3 regions of the Ureibacillus sp. GCM10028918 genome follow, and region 3 is predicted to be linked to each of the others. Evidence: riboswitches for the same ligand, from Rfam matches in the RefSeq annotation. Region 3 holds a riboswitch; each other region holds the start of a gene.

Region 1 (5,546 bases), on a different contig from region 3:
CTAGAGGCGTTAATTTTAGAATTAAATCTTATTAAGTTACATGATCCCAAATATAACGTGATGTTGAAGGATGATAAAACTTATCCATATATCAAAATTACAAATGAAAAATATCCGCGCATTATAACAACTCGTAAAGTAAAAAAAGATAAAGCAAAATATTTCGGTCCATATCCTAATGCCTATGCAGCAACTGAAACGAGAAAACTCCTTGACCGTTTATACCCATTAAGAAAATGTTTGCGTCTTCCGGATCGGGTATGCTTGTATTATCATCTAGGTCAATGTTTGGCACCATGTGTAAAAGAAATTGAGCCAAAAGTTTACAAAGAGATGATTGAAGAAATTACGAAGTTTTTAAATGGCGGCTTTGAAGATGTAAAGTTAGATATCGAAAAGAAAATGCTAGAGGCAGCCGAAAATCTAGAATTTGAACGTGCGAAAGAATTTCGAGATCAAATTGCCCATATTGAAACGGTTATGCAAAAACAAAAGATGGTTACTGGAGATTTATCGAACCGTGATGTATTTGGTTACGCCGTTGAAAAAGGCTGGATGTGTGTTCAAGTATTCTTTGTCCGACAAGGAAAGTTAATAGAACGAGATGTATCCATCTTTCCAATTTATCGAGATTCAGAAGAAGAATTTCTCACATTTATAGGTCGATTCTATGATATCCCTGAACATATAAAACCAAGGGAAATTTTCATTCCATCCCAGATTGATAAAGCACTTTTAGAAAAGTATCTGGATGTAGAAGTTATCATTCCAAAACGTGGATCGAAAAAGGAACTCGTTGACTTGGCGATGAAAAATGCCCAAATTGGAATCCGAGAAAAATTCCAACTAATTGAACGCCAAGAGGAACGTACAGTTGGTGCTTGTGAAGAGCTTGGTGATGCAATGGAAATCAGCCCACCTCTTCGAATTGAAGCTTTTGACAACAGCCATATGCACGGAACGGATGCGGTATCCGCGATGGTTGTTTTTGTTGATGGGAAACCAGCTAAGAAAGAATACCGGAAATATAAATTACGGGAAACCGCTAAGCATGATGACTATGGAGCAATGCAAGAAGTTATTCGCCGCAGATATACCAGAGTGTTGAAGGATGACTTGCCATTGCCCGATTTAATTATAATTGATGGTGGGAAAGGGCAGATGGAAGTCGCACGGGAAGTTATTGAAGATGAACTCGGGTTATTCATTCCAATTGCAGGACTTGCCAAGGATGATAAGCATAATACTTCACAATTGCTATTTGGTGAACCTGCAGTCCCGGTCGAAATGAAAAGAACGAGTGATGGTTTTTATCTATTACAAAGAATTCAAGATGAAGTCCATCGATTCGCCATTACGTTTTTACGTCAACAGCATCAAACACATGCGATTCAGTCTGTATTAGATGAAATAGAAGGTGTTGGACCAAAACGCAAGCAGCAGCTATTAAAGCATTTTGGTTCGATTAAGAAAATTAAAGCCTCATCCGTGGAAGAATTGATGGAGGCTCATATACCGAGTGCAACCGCTAAAGCAATCTACAATCACTTTCACAAAGACTCATTGTCAACGGAATAATTGTATGATATTGTTAATTAAAATTGCTATAACATGATAGAGGTGCAAGGTGCAATAGTAGACTTTCTGGAGGATGGACAATGCCGTTGAAGGATCGTGAAAGGGTAACTTGCCGAAGTAATAAATCCATTGTCTAGATTTATTTGCTGGTTTTGCATTGAACAAATGCAAGATTGTCAGAATCAAATTGCGATTCTGGAGGGCTATCTCATAACGTTCCGTCACTTTAGGTAAGTTCTCGAGACAGCTTTTCACGTTTTTGTGAAATGCTGTCTTTTTTAGTGAAGATGGATAAAGCTCTGATACTAGAACAAGTTTTCTGAATTGAAAAAATCTTGATGAATGTATTTGAAAGGGAGAGGTGTCTATGACAACAATCGTAGTGAAAATAGACAGTACAGCACTATCAACACCAGAAAAAATTGAACAAATCGCAGATAGATTGATTGAACAAAAAAACGCAGGGAAAAAAGTGGTTGCGGTTGTACCGCCTTTAGACAATCTAGAGGATAAGCTGCTTCACTATTCACAAATCTTATCGGATAATCCCTCAAATAGAGAACAACACGCACTGAATGTACTTAATATCCAAGTAGCAAGTAGTCTACTAGCAATCTCCCTTGTAAAGAAAGGTGTTCAGGCCGTCTCTTTAAATGGGTGGCAGGCAGGAATCGAAGTAGTCGAAACGAATCAAAATGTGATAATCAATGGCATCAATCCTGAAACTATTATCAAGCATTTGAACAATGATGAGTTTGTAATTGTAGCGGGCTCACAAGGAATTGACAAGAATCATAACATCTTATTAATGGGTGAAGGCGGCCCGGAAACGACAGCCGTTGCAATTGGAGCAGCAATTCAAGCTGAGCAGGTCGAAATTCTTACTGTCCAAGATGGAATTTATACTGCAGATCCGGCAGTAGTCAAGCAAGCAAGGAAGCTAAATCAAATTACTTATGATGAGATGCTGGAACTCGCCAATCTTGGCTCTACATATATTCATCCGCGTGCGGTAGAGTTAGCTAAAATTGTTGAAATACCATTAGTTGTACGTTCTTGTACAGAAAATCAAGAAGGTACATTGATAAAGGGAGAGGTAGACATGGAGAAAAATTTAATTGTTCGTAGTGTAGCATATGAAGCAGACATAATTCGTTTAACAGTTGGTTATGATTCGTATGAACAATCATCCCTTGCTGATATCTTTACAACTCTTGCAGAACACAATATTGATGTCGATATAATTGTCCAAGCAGTGATTGATGGTGTCAAACCAACCGTCTCTTTCTCTATTGCAAAAGAAGATTTCGCAGAAGCCATTAAGGTATTAGAGAAAAATAAAGCCAAACTAATGTTTAGTTTCGCAGATTTTGAGGTGGGATTAGCCAAAGTTTCAATTGTTGGAGCAGGTATGGTATCAAATCCTGGTGTAGCTGCTCGTATGTTTGATCGTTTACGTAAAGAGAGAATCTTAGTTAAAATGGTGAGTACTTCCGAAATTAAAGTATCTGTTGTCGTTCCACAGGACGAAATGGTCCGTGCAGCGAATGCATTGCATGATGAATTTAATCTTGTTGAGGTAACTGCTTAACAATCAAAAAAGCCAATTCTTGTTTCGTGTGAATACATACAAGAATTGGCTTTGTCTAATTGTATAGAAGGAATCAGTTAAATAGCATCTAACGAAAAAACGTCATACGTATAACATCTCCCTATTGCACTTTCTCTTTTTTATCCCATTTTACTGTAAATGTTATATGCTGTTGCTTTTCGTTTTTTTCGTCATAGCATTCGGTTAGGCAGCCATTGATGGACTGAAGCTGCTGGGCAATAAAACCTGCTTCAATTCGAAATGAGCGTTCAGTAATTTTTAATAATTCGACATCATTTGTAAGTTGAAAAACACAGCCATCCTTTTCTTCCTCAGTTAAAGTTAGATTGCCCCAACCTGTATCTTGGAAAAAGGATATTATCAGTTGGATATCGGTACATGGAAATTTTCTTGCCAAGTCTTTACCAGCCCAATAGAGTACATCTTTTTCATGTTTTCCAAGAATCGTGGGGAGCAAGTAATCACGCAAAATATCATAACCAAAGACTGGAACAGTTTTGTTCTCATTTGATGTCATTTAAAAATACCTCTTTCTTATTTTTCTTGTAATAGTATAAATTAACAAAAAATTTCAGGTAACTAGAAATTTTCACCGTAAAATAGTATAAATACCTTCTAAAAGGAGGTATAAAAAGTCGGAAGTCACCTTGACGCTTGTACCACTTGAGAGTACAATGGACATGTCATAATATTGTACCATTATGAAATACACAGTCAATGATGGATCGTTTACAAAATGGTGACGATATTGTCAGGTATTTAAAAGTACTGAGGGGGGTAATAGTCTTGTCGAAAAATCATGAGTTTTACTGGAGACGCTTACATTCACTACTAGGTGTAATTCCTGTAGGTCTGTTTTTAGTGTTCCACTTATCACTGAACTTCACTGCTACAGGTGGAGAAGAATCTTACAACAATGCAACAGGGATGATGGAATTAGTTCCTCACTGGCTACTGTTGATTGTTGAATGGATCGTAATCTACATACCAATTCTATTCCACGGATTATACGGTCTGTATATTGCATTTACTGCTACACCAAATGTGAAACGCTTTGGAACATTCCGTAACTGGATGTTCGTATTACAACGTTTTACAGGGGTATTCCTTGTAATCTTCATTGCTTGGCATATTTTCCAAACGCGTATTCAAAAAGCACTTGGAGCAGACGTTGACTTTAATATGATGGAAGAAATCGTTAACAATCCATTTATGTTAGCATTCTATATTGTAGGTATTTTATCTGCTACATTCCATTTAGCGAACGGTCTTTGGTCATTCCTGGTAAGCTGGGGAATTACACAATCTGCAAGCTCTCAAAAAGTTGCAACTTACGTAACAATGATCTTCTTCGTTCTATTAAGTATCGTTGGTGTTGCTGCAATTCTAGCATTCGTATAATTATATTAGTAGAACATCCGAATAGGTAAAGAGCAAATTAAGAGGAGTGAAGAGTAATCATGGCGAAAAGCAAAATCATCGTCGTAGGTGGCGGTTTAGCCGGTTTAATGGCTACGATGAAAGCTGCCGAAGAAGGCGCTGAAGTTGAATTATTCTCATTAGTTCCCGTAAAACGTTCACACTCCGTATGTGCGCAAGGCGGAATTAATGGTGCTGTAAATACAAAAGGTGAAGGGGATTCTCCTTGGATTCACTTTGATGATACTGTATATGGTGGAGACTTCTTAGCAAACCAACCACCTGTAAAAGCAATGTGTGATGCCGCTCCTGGTATCATTCACTTATTTGACCGTATGGGTGTTATGTTCAACCGTACACCAGAAGGTCTTATTGACTTCCGTCGTTTCGGTGGTACATTAATGCACCGAACTGCATTCTCTGGTGCAACAACTGGTCAACAATTACTTTATGCTTTGGACGAGCAAGTTCGCCGTTATGAAGTAGATGGTTTAGTAACGAAATACGAACACTGGGAGTTCCTGGGAGCAGTTCTTGATGACGAAGGCCATTGCCGTGGTATCGTAGCACAAGATATGAAAACTGAAGAAATTAGATCATTCCGCTCTGACGCTGTTATTATGGCAACAGGTGGTCCTGGTATTATCTTTGGTAAATCAACAAACTCAATCATCAACACTGGTTCTGCAGCATCTATCGTTTACCAACAAGGTGCAAGCTATGCAAACGGTGAAATGATTCAAATTCACCCAACAGCGATTCCTGGGGACGACAAAAACCGTCTAATGTCAGAATCTGCACGTGGTGAAGGTGGTCGTATCTGGACTTACAAAGACGGTAAGCCTTGGTACTTCCTAGAAGAAAAGTATCCAGCTTACGGTAACCTAGTACCTCGTGATATCGCAACTCGTGAAATCTTTGATGTATGTGTAAACCA
Region 2 (5,546 bases), on a different contig from region 3:
TGCAGATGGATCAATCGTTTCGTTCGCAATAATATAATCAATGATTGCTTGACGATTTTCATCTGGGTACACCTCTATATGCGATGCATTACGTACACCAGGGAAGGAACCATTCGCTCGATAGTTGTTTGTTGCAACGATAAACTCTTGATTTATATCAATTGGTTGTCCGTTATACTGTAAGTTCACGATTCGCTCAGCACTTTCGTTTACTACATTACCGCTTGTATCATATTTTGCTGGTTGTGTAACGTCGATTTCATAAGTAACACCATCAATTACATCGTAGTTATATGAACGGAAATCACCATTGATTAATTGTTGTTCTTCATTGCTAGCTGAATCGATTTGGTTGAATTGACCTGCTGACATTTCTAACCACTCTTTAACATCAGCTCCAGTTACTTTTAAGATTGCTAATGTATTATCGTATAAGTAAAGATCTGCTACGTTTTTAATTGCTAATTCACCTGTTGGTACATATGTGTAATAATCAGGGTCACTACGTGTACCTGCTTTAAATGGAGCACCTGCTGATAGAACTGGAAGGTTTTCGAATTCCGTTCCTTTAATTTTCTGTTGTACATATAAAGTTTGTGCATTTGTTACAATTTGGATAGATGGATCATCTAGTACTTGCGAGAAATAGCTATGAATATCTGCACTAGTTTTTCCTACCGGTTGACGTACGTATTCAATAGTCCCATCATGTGCTTCCTTCACTGCTGCTGCTAATTCTTGGTCAACATCTGAAGAATCTTTTGCAATTTCACGTACTTCACCAATACCAGTTACTACTTCCCACTCTTCGCCTTTTTCCTCAAGAGTTAAGTCAATAACGCCTAGATGGCTGCCGTATTTACCCGGCATCACTACAGGTACATCATTCATAGTACCTTTTTCAATATCCACGCCTGTTAAAGAGTCATCCACTTCACCAGGGAAAACGCCATGTGCATGTCCAGAAATAATGGCATCGACACCATCTACTTTAGATAGAAGATAAGTAACATCCTCTTCACCAACCGTATGATTCGTGTCTCCTAAACCAGAATGCGAAAGAACAACAATCACATCTGCACCTTCATTTTGCATTTCTGGAATTATTTTTTCAACTGCTTGTACTGAATCGTCCACAGTTACTTTCCCAAGTAAGTGAGACTTGTCCCAATTCAAAATTTGTGGCGGCACAATTCCTGTTACCCCGACCTTAATTGTTGTTTCATTACCTTTTGAATCCACCACTTCTTTTTCAACAATGACATATGGTTCATACATATAGCTACCGCTAGATGCATTACGAATATTTGCATTTACGAATGGGAAATCTGCATCATCATATACTTCATCTAAATAATCCAAACCATAGTTAAATTCATGGTTTCCAAGTGTTGAAGCGTCATAATTCAAGTATTCCATTGCTGTAATCGAAGGATGTTCTTCTCCTTCCTCCAATACATCGACAGCTTGTTTATAAGAACCTAGCGGCGTTCCTTGAATTGTGTCACCATTGTCAAATAAAAGTGAATTACTATTCTCTTCTCGTGCGTTTTTAATTAATGTTGCTACTTTCACTAGTCCTAAACTATTTGATTCAGTATCTTTGTAATAGTCATAATTCATAATATTTGTATGAATATCAGAAGTACCTAAAATTCGTAAAGATACCGTTGTTTTATATCTTTTCAAGAAACGTTCTAATAATAAGTCAAAGTGATTTTCAGCTAAAACATTTTTAAGCTTTAACGTTTTATCTGTATAACCAGTTAAAAAGCCGAGTGAAATGGCTTTCGCTAATTCATCAAAGTTTTCTTTATCTGCAGAATTAATATCTTTATATTGTTTTAAGATATCCTCTGAGTAAGTTTTGCTATCTTGAATTGCGTTTGTTAAACCAACAATCGCCTCTTCACGAGTGATATTTTCATTAGGTTTAAAATTTTTCCCTGTTTTTGCATCGATAAGTTTTAATTCAATCGCTTTTTCAACATAAGGTTTTAGTGAATCAGGTACATCACTAAATTTCACAGTTTTTCCTGAACCCAATTCAATTCCCATTGAATCAATAACCGCTTTTACATATTCTCCTCTTGTTACTTGGTCAACCTTTGCAGCATCTGCTACGTTAACATTTGCAAAACCTGAAACCGCAATTGACAATGCCAAAGCAGAGGCGGAAACTTTTTTCCACATTAAAACTCATCTCCCAATTAATAAAATTCTAAATCAATTGAATTTTATCAAAAAAGAAAATATAAATATAGCAACTTTTCTATTTTTTTGAAAATAGAATAAAAAATTAACAATACTAACATTAACTCCCAATATATTTAGATAAATTTAAAGGCTGACACAAAAAATGTTTTTTGTATCAGCCCTCAGTCACTTGTATTTATATTGAATTTATTGACCTGATCGTCCTTTTAATTGTGCTTCAGCCATTTGAACAAGGCGTTTTGTAATTTCACCACCAACCGAACCATTGGCACGTGATGCATCTTCTGGTCCAAGGTTTACTCCAAACTCTTGTGCAATTTCAAATTTCATTTGATCCATTGCAGCTTGAGCACCTGGAAAGAGCAATTTATTTGAACTTCTTTCAGAAGCCATTTCTCTCACCTCCTTGTGAGATTAGAATGGTCAAAGAGGTGTTTTTAATACGTTGTTAAACATTCCTTCATAGTATCAATTTCCCTTGTATTAATATTACAATTATTTTGCATCCTAAGTTCAAGTTATTGCATATGTAAATGTATAAAAACCTTTATAACAAAACTACATTAATTGTAGTATTGGCTAAAGATTCAAAAAAATCCAAAAAGGTATTGCATTTATTATTAGAAAAAGGTATAATTCACTTAATTTAATAATCACTTATTTCAAGAACTTTTGAAGTAAGGATAGAGGAGCAAAAACCATTAGTACACTGTAAGAGGATTATGAGATCCTAAGACGATTGTGGAAAGGGGAATTTGCCGAAGCTTTTGAGAAACTCATAATCTCTTGAGCTGGTTCTGTTGTTGAAAAAATGCAGAACTGTCATATAGATTTCTATATGGAGGGCTATCTTACGCAAGGAAATGAACTTTATTTCTTGGCAACAACGAACCCTCGTTGTTGCTTTTTTGCGTTTACTCATCACATCGCCCTTCTCCCTCTATTTTCTTAGAAAGCTAAAGGTGACTGCGCTTAGCAAAAACCTTAGTTGACGGCAAGGAGAAAAGAAGGTTAAACCTCTCTTTTCTGCTAAAAAAATAAAAGGATGTGGAGAAGTAATGAATTTTGGAAAAATTTTAACTGCTATGGTGACACCATTTGATGCCACTGGTGAGATTGATTGGAATGCTACTGAAAACTTAATTAATTATTTAATCGCAAACGGTTCTGACGGATTAGTTGTTTCAGGTACAACTGGAGAATCCCCTACTTTGAGTGATCAAGAAAAACTTGATTTATTTAGATTTACCGTAAGAGTAGTAGATGGCCGTGTTCCTGTAATTGCAGGCACTGGTTCTTATAACACAAGAGATTCAATTATTTTAACAAGACAAGCAGAAAATGCAGGTGTAGACGGCATCATGCTTGTAACGCCTTATTACAATAAACCTTCTCAAGAAGGAATGTATCAGCATTTTAAAGCAATTGCGGAATGTACAGCTTTACCGATCGTTCTCTATAATATTCCTGGTAGAAGTGTTGTAAATTTATCTGTTGAGACCGTGATTCGCCTCTCAGCGATACGCAATATTGTTGCCATTAAAGAAGCTAGTGGCAATCTGGATGCAATGGCTGAAATAATTGAAAAAACACCTGAAGGGTTTTCTTTGTACAGCGGAGATGACGGTTTAACTTTACCAATTTTATCGATTGGCGGAACAGGCGTTATTTCTGTTGCAGCTCACATTATCGGGAACGAAATGCAACAAATGATTCATAAATTCCAGAATGGCGACTTAGCTGGTGCTGCAAAGGATCATCGCACACTGTTACCAGTTATGAAAGCTTTATTTGCAACACCAAACCCTACATCAGTAAAGGCTGCTCTCAATGGGAACGGAATTCCTGTTGGCGGTGTCCGTCTACCAATGATTCCATTAAACAACGAAGAATTGGCTTCATTACGAGCGGTGTTAAATACGTTCGAAGAAGTAAATAGCTAATATAAAGAATTTGAACAGGATCATCCGTGGTCCTGTTTTTCTGTTTGAGGATGATTTCTTTGCATAGAAAAAAATGAGATACTATGTAAGTTTTTTGTGATGGATTTTATCATAACTTGGACTAAAGTGTAATTTTATTAAATTTGCGTCCATTCTCTATATGAAGACCATTTTTCTGACTCATTCAGCTGAAAGTGGCTTTCATTCTGCTTATGAAGACCATTTCTCTGATCCATCTAAAAAACCAGTTGGAAAAATGATACGATTTTTCCAACTGGCTATAAAATCAGGACTGCTTATCCTTTAATATAATTCATTGATTATCTTTCCTCTAAGTCTTTTTTAAATAACTCTCCCAGCTTTTTTATTCCTTCTTCAATTTTTTCAGAAGTGCTCGAAGAGAAGTTTAAACGCAGATGTTTGATCCCATCGTCCGGGTTTTTACAGAAGTGGATTCCTGGAACAAACGCTACTTTATATTCTGTCGTTGCTCTTTCAAATAGAGCAAGCATATCCGGTTCTCCTGGTAGTTCAACCCAAATGAATAGCCCTCCTTCAGGTTTTGTAAACTTCGTTCCTTCTGGGAAGTACTTTTCAATACTTGTAACCATTGTTTGTAATTTATCAGCATACATCACATTTATTTTTTCCAAATGGTTTGGCAAGAGTCCTTGTTGCAGGAATTCTGCACAAATTGCCTGTGTTAAATTGGTAGTATGGGTATCAGCACCTTGTTTTGCGACCGTTAACTTTTCAATAATTTCAGCCTCAGCTAATACTGTACCGACACGTAATCCAGGAGAAATGATTTTGGCAAAACTATTTAATAGTACAACATGGCCTGTTTTATCAAATGTCTTAATCGAAGGCAATACCTCTCCAGAATATCTTAGATCACAATATGGATCGTCTTCTAAAACTATCACATTGTACTTTGATGCCAATTCTGCAACTTTTTGACGACGATCTAATGGCAAAGTCCGTCCAGTAGGATTTTGGAAAGTCGGAATGGTGTAAATCATTTTTGGATTGTGTTCTTTTATCTTCGCTTCTAAATCTTCCATAATTAGCCCATGCTCATCCATTGCTACAGGAACTGATTTTACAAAATACTTGTTGAATGTAGAGAACACTCCTAAAAATGTTGGAGACTCTACTAATACCACGTCTCCCGGCTCAAGAAAGGCATCAGCCAATAAGTGAATTCCTTGGGATGCTCCGGTTGTCACAATTACGTTTTCAATTGAACCCTGGATCCCTTTTGGATGGGCTATGTGCTCTAAGTAAGCTTCTTTTAAAGGTTTCCATCCTTCCGTGATTCCATATTGCAGGATTTGTTGACCATTTTCTGTCAACAGCTTATCTGTAATCTCTTTTATTTCAGCA
Region 3 (5,546 bases):
GCACAAGCAAAAGTTATTGATGAGGCTCTTGCAAAATAATTAACTATTTTATTTTAATAATGAAATTAGCTGCACTATCATAGTAGTGGCGATACCATGTGTACCTTTCAAGGTAGGTACACATGATATTTAAAGGAGGATATTTAAAGTGGCTGAAATTAAAGTTCCTGAATTAGCAGAATCAATTACAGAAGGTACCATTGCACAGTGGGTTAAAAAAGTTGGAGATCGTGTTGAAAAAGGCGAATTCATCGTAGAATTGGAAACAGATAAAGTAAATGCAGAAATTATCTCAGAAGAAGCTGGAGTTTTAACTCAAATTTTAGCTGAAGAAGGCGACACAGTTCTAGTAGGACAAGTAATTGCTGTAGTTGAAGCTGGAGAAGGAGCTGCACCAGCACCGGCAGCAGCACAAGAAGCTCCAAAAGCTGAAAGCACACCAGCACCGGCACCGGCACCGGCACCAGTACCAGCAGCACCAACACCAGTTGTTGAAGCAACTTCTAATGAGCGCGTTGTTGCATCACCAGCAGCACGTAAATTAGCTCGTGAAAAGGGAATTGACTTAAGTGCAATTTCACCAGTAGATCCACAAGGTCGTGTACGCGTGCAAGACGTAGCAGCACATGGTACTACTCCAGTTGCTCAAGCATCTGCAGCACCGATTACAACATCAAATGGACCAGTTGTATTTGCGCCAGCAGCTCAAACTGACCGTATTACAATTGAAAAAATGTCTCGTCGTCGTCAAACAATTGCAAAACGTTTACTTGAAGTAAAACAGTCAACTGCAATGTTAACTACATTCAACGAAATTGACATGACAAACATTATGGCTTTACGTAAACGCAAACAAGAAGAGTTTGTGAAAGCTAACGACATTAAACTTGGCTTTATGTCATTCTTCACAAAAGCTGTTGTTGCAGCTCTTAAAAAATATCCATATGTAAACGCACAAATCAATGGTGATGAAATTCACTTAAATAATTTCTTTGATATCGGTATTGCGGTATCTACTGAAGAAGGATTAGTAGTACCGGTTGTTCGTGATGCAAATGCTAAAAATTTTGCTGAAATCGAAAAAGATATTGCTGATTTAGCGAAAAAAGCTCGCGACAAAAAATTGGGATTAAACGACATGGCTGGTGGTTCATTCACAATCACTAATGGTGGTGTATTTGGATCATTAATGTCTACACCAATTATGAACGGTACTCAAGCTGGTATTTTAGGAATGCACTCAATTGTTCAACGTCCTATCGCAATCAATGGTGAAGTTGAAATCCGTCCAATGATGTATGTTGCTTTATCATATGATCACCGTATTATTGATGGAAAAGATTCAGTTGGATTCCTAAAAACAGTTAAAGAATTAATCGAAAATCCAGAAGATCTACTTTTAAATTCATAATATAAAAACGACCTAGCGAATATTTTCGCTAGGTTTTTTCATTAATGTATTACGAGCAAAAAAATAGTTTGATTCGAAAAGAACTGAGACAAATCAAAAAACTTCAAATACCTAAAAGGGAATTTGATATTTTTTCGGCTACAACTAGCTTGAGCGCCCAGCCATCGAGGTCGCGGTTGGTCCCTTCCAACGTGTGCAATTTATCTTGATCTAAGCGCGAGTAGGGAAAGGCATAGCCAACAGCTACACTTGCCCTCGACTCTAATCAATTTATAAAGGTTCAATTACTTAATAGGCTACTTCCATTATTCGAAGAAATTTCTACTTCTGTCCTAGCCTTATTCAGAATAATGAATGTTGACATGATATTGTTGATATAGTAATATTCTAATAGTAATTTAATATTAAAACCTCACGTGACTTGTGAGGTAGAGGCGCGATGCTTAATAGTTTTTCATGGAGTTTAGAGCAAAACCATGATATGAAAAATGAGGAAATGTCGCCGAAGTGTGAATGTAGGCTCTCTACTTCATGCTGGGTCTGCAGTGAATAATTGCAGGACTGTCTCAGATGGAGATCCCAACCATCTGAGGTGAGCTATCTCAGGTAGGGAACGTAAGAGGATTTGGGCTAAAATACTAGCGACCTAAGTCTATCTTAGGTCGCTTTTTTCGTTAATTGGCTCAAAAAATGGAGAAGGAGAGAGCGAAATGTCAAAAAAACTTAAAATTTTAATGACTACATTGCTAGCTGTTTTATTACTAGCAGCATGTGGTAAATCTGATGAAGGTACATCAACATCATCCTCAACCTCTGAATCAAAGGAAAGTGATGTATTAAAAGTAGGTTTAGAAGCTGGTTATGCTCCATTCAACTGGACTCAACAAGATGATTCAAACGGTGCTGTAAAAATTGAAGGTTCACAAGAGTATGCAGGCGGTTATGATGTCGAAATCGCTAAACGCGTTGCAGATGCTTTAGGTAAAGAACTAGTAATTGTAAAAACTGAATGGGATGGATTACTTCCAGCATTACAATCTGGTGTAATTGACGCGATTATTGCAGGAATGAGCCCAACAGACGAACGTAAAGAAGTAATCGATTTCTCGGATAACTATTATACAAGTCAATTTGTTATTGTAACAAAAACTGGCGGTGAATATGCTGAAGCTAAAACTCTGGAAGACTTCGCTGGAGCAAAAATCACTTCACAATTAAATACAACAAACTATGCAGTAATCGATCAAATTCCTGATGTTCAAAAAGAAGTGGCGATGGAAAGTTTCTCTCACATGCGTGTTGCTTTAGAATCAGGTGCAATTGATGGGTATGTAGCTGAACGACCTGAGGCGGTTTCGGCTTCTACAGCAAATGAAAACTTTACTTATATCGAATTAGAAGAAGGATTCAAAACGGAAGAAGCGGATACATCTGTCGCTATTGGTCTTAAAAAAGGCGATAAAAATATAGATCAAATTAACGAAACATTAAATGCAATTACTGAAGAAGAACGTCAACAAATTATGGATGAAGCAATTGCAAACCAACCGGCTGCACAATAGGAAAGAGATAAGTACTGGTCACTCTTGTGACCAGTTTATCCTTTTTCTATTACTATTTTATTCACTTTTATAGGTGAGTAAAGACTAGTAGAGGTTAAGGTTTTCCAAATTATTTAGGAGGATATTTATGAGTTTAGATATTATACTCTCAATATTAAAAGAGAATTGGCCAAGTTATTTACAGGGTGCATATATAACGTTATTAATTGCAGTTTTTAGTACAATTATTGGTGCTCTTATCGGATTATTAATCGGTGTCGTGCATACGATCCCTCTTCGTAAGAAATCTCTTAAAGCTGTTATACTAAAGATTATTAATTTCATATTAACAGTTTATGTTGAAATCTTCCGTGGTACACCAATGATTGTACAAGCAATGGTTGTTTTCTATGGATTATACGCTTATGGAATAGAAATGGATCGTTTTGTTGCAGCGGTTGTTGTTGTTGGTTTAAATACAGGTGCATATATGGCTGAATATGTTCGTGGAGGTATTGTCTCCATCGATAAAGGGCAGTATGAAGCAGCTGCAGCTATTGGCATGGGTCATTTCCAAACGATGGTACATGTTATTTTACCGCAAGTATTCCGTAATATTTTACCAGCTACCGGGAACCAGCTGATTATGAATATTAAAGACTCGGCTGTATTAAGTGTAATTAGTGTAACGGAATTATTCTTTACAACAAAATCAATTGCGGGAGCTAACTTCCGTTTTGCAGAATCCTTTATCATCACTTGTATCATCTACCTAATAATGACTTTCATTGCCTCACGAATTTTACGTATAATCGAGAAGAAAATGGATGGGCAAGATGCATACCAAGTGCAAACTAAAAAAGAAGAACCAATTCTTTAATGGCGTAAGGAGATAATATGATGGAAAAAGTTATTGATATAAAACATCTAAATAAATCATTTGGTAGCCATGAAGTTTTAAGAGATGTAAACTTCACTGTAAATAAGGGTGAGGTTGTATGCTTAATAGGTTCTTCCGGATCAGGGAAATCAACTTTGTTGCGTTGCATCAACCTCCTTGAAACACCAAGTGGCGGGGAAATTATATATAATGGTGAAAATATTTTAAATGATAAACATGATATTAAACAATATCGTACACATTTAGGTATGGTATTCCAACAATTCAACTTATTTAATAACCATAATGTATTAAAAAATTGTATTGTTGGTCAAAAGAAGGTATTAAAACGTTCTAAAGAAGAAGCAAAAGCAAATGCATTAAAGTATTTACAAATCGTTGGAATGGATCAATATGTAAATGCTAAACCACGCCAATTATCGGGTGGTCAAAAGCAACGTGTTGCCATTGCCCGTGCACTTGCAATGGACCCTGAAGTAATGTTATTTGATGAGCCAACTTCTGCACTAGATCCCGAGATGGTTGGGGAAGTACTAAAAGTAATGCGCCAATTAGCTGATGAAGGCCATACAATGCTTATTGTAACCCACGAAATGGAATTCGCGCGTGAAGTATCCGATCGTGTTGTTTTTATGGATAAAGGGGTTATTGTTGAAGAAGGCTCACCAGAACAAGTTCTGGTAAACCCGAAACAAGAAAGAACGAAAGAGTTTTTAAAACGAACATTAAAACAATAAAAATAAAAGATAAATTCCTGAGAATTCTCAGAAATTTATCTTTTTTTGTATAATCAATATTCCACTGAATTCATTATTTAGTAGAAATTCAATCTCACTCCCATAAAAGATTTCAACTTCTCGAATTCCATTCAGAAACGATAATAAAAATAATTGCAAAAACAATTGCAACAATGAAAAACCACATCGGAACTCCGCCAAAACCGCCAAAGTGCAAAATGAATCACCTCATATTTAATTTACCATTAAAAACAATTTTCCTCAATAAAGTTAGAAAACTTCCACAAATGAGTGGAAATGAGATACAATAAAGGCTAGAATAAAAACCATATGAGGATCAGTTTTAAAGTGAGGTTAAGAAGAAATGTTAAACTTAAAATGGAAAGATGCACCTACAATCCGAAAAGTAACATGTACACATACAAATGCTGAGAAATATCTAGTATCAAATGTGTTAACAGCTGGCAAAGAATATGAAGTGAAAAATGAAACAGAAGAATTCATCTTTGTCATTGACAATACAGGTAATGTTGGCGGTTACTACAAAGATTATTTTGAATGATGAAAAAGTAAAGCACCAAAGTTTCAGGTAAGTGAAACTTTGGTGCTTTTATCCTGTTAATGAAGAAGAACGGCATCGATCAATAGTAAAAATATTTTATGGTTGATGAAAGGTTATCTACAGTAAGCTAATGATTTGAGAGCTATTATCACTGTCAATCCGGATGGTAACTTTTATTTCTTGTCGCTTTCAATGATTATTGCTTCAATTGAGGCTTGTTGTTCGTTGCTCATGGCTTGTACTCTTAGTGCTTCTTCGATGGAATCGATTAATTCTAATTGTGTTTGCTTGAATAAGTCGATTTCGCTATGTGAAATTGCTTTTTGTTTACTTCGATCCTTAGAAGTGGTTTGAAGCATCTTTGCATTCTTTTGCAGCATTTTTTCAGATGTAT

Evidence for each region. A riboswitch is a leader RNA that binds a small molecule or an ion and turns the genes downstream of it on or off. The one in region 3 is predicted to bind lysine.
Region 1: linked by a shared signal. The riboswitch ahead of ACFQU5_RS00590 (aspartate kinase) and the one ahead of ACFQU5_RS14630 (transporter substrate-binding domain-containing protein) in region 3 are both predicted to bind lysine.
Region 2: linked by a shared signal. The riboswitch ahead of dapA (4-hydroxy-tetrahydrodipicolinate synthase) and the one ahead of ACFQU5_RS14630 (transporter substrate-binding domain-containing protein) in region 3 are both predicted to bind lysine.

The regions. Positions count from the first base shown of each region.
Region 1 is NZ_JBHTFK010000002.1:130,847-136,392, forward strand. Features, by position in the region: gene uvrC (excinuclease ABC subunit UvrC) at 1-1,578, shown strand, start outside; lysine riboswitch at 1,608-1,792, shown strand; gene ACFQU5_RS00590 (aspartate kinase) at 1,946-3,169, shown strand; gene ACFQU5_RS00595 (YslB family protein) at 3,291-3,707, opposite strand; gene ACFQU5_RS00600 (succinate dehydrogenase cytochrome b558 subunit) at 3,977-4,591, shown strand; gene sdhA (succinate dehydrogenase flavoprotein subunit) at 4,651-5,546, shown strand, end outside.
Region 2 is NZ_JBHTFK010000021.1:61,703-67,248, forward strand. Features, by position in the region: gene ACFQU5_RS15460 (bifunctional 2',3'-cyclic-nucleotide 2'-phosphodiesterase/3'-nucleotidase) at 1-2,193, opposite strand, end outside; gene ACFQU5_RS15465 (alpha/beta-type small acid-soluble spore protein) at 2,404-2,610, opposite strand; lysine riboswitch at 2,894-3,074, shown strand; gene dapA (4-hydroxy-tetrahydrodipicolinate synthase) at 3,276-4,160, shown strand; gene ACFQU5_RS15475 (aminotransferase-like domain-containing protein) at 4,481-5,546, opposite strand, start outside.
Region 3 is NZ_JBHTFK010000017.1:363,781-369,326, reverse strand. Features, by position in the region: gene ACFQU5_RS14640 (2-oxoglutarate dehydrogenase E1 component) at 1-39, shown strand, start outside; gene odhB (2-oxoglutarate dehydrogenase complex dihydrolipoyllysine-residue succinyltransferase) at 149-1,411, shown strand; lysine riboswitch at 1,833-2,019, shown strand; gene ACFQU5_RS14630 (transporter substrate-binding domain-containing protein) at 2,122-2,973, shown strand; gene ACFQU5_RS14625 (amino acid ABC transporter permease) at 3,101-3,832, shown strand; gene ACFQU5_RS14620 (amino acid ABC transporter ATP-binding protein) at 3,853-4,590, shown strand; gene ACFQU5_RS14615 (DUF6501 family protein) at 4,955-5,152, shown strand; gene ACFQU5_RS14610 (toxic anion resistance protein) at 5,326-5,546, opposite strand, start outside.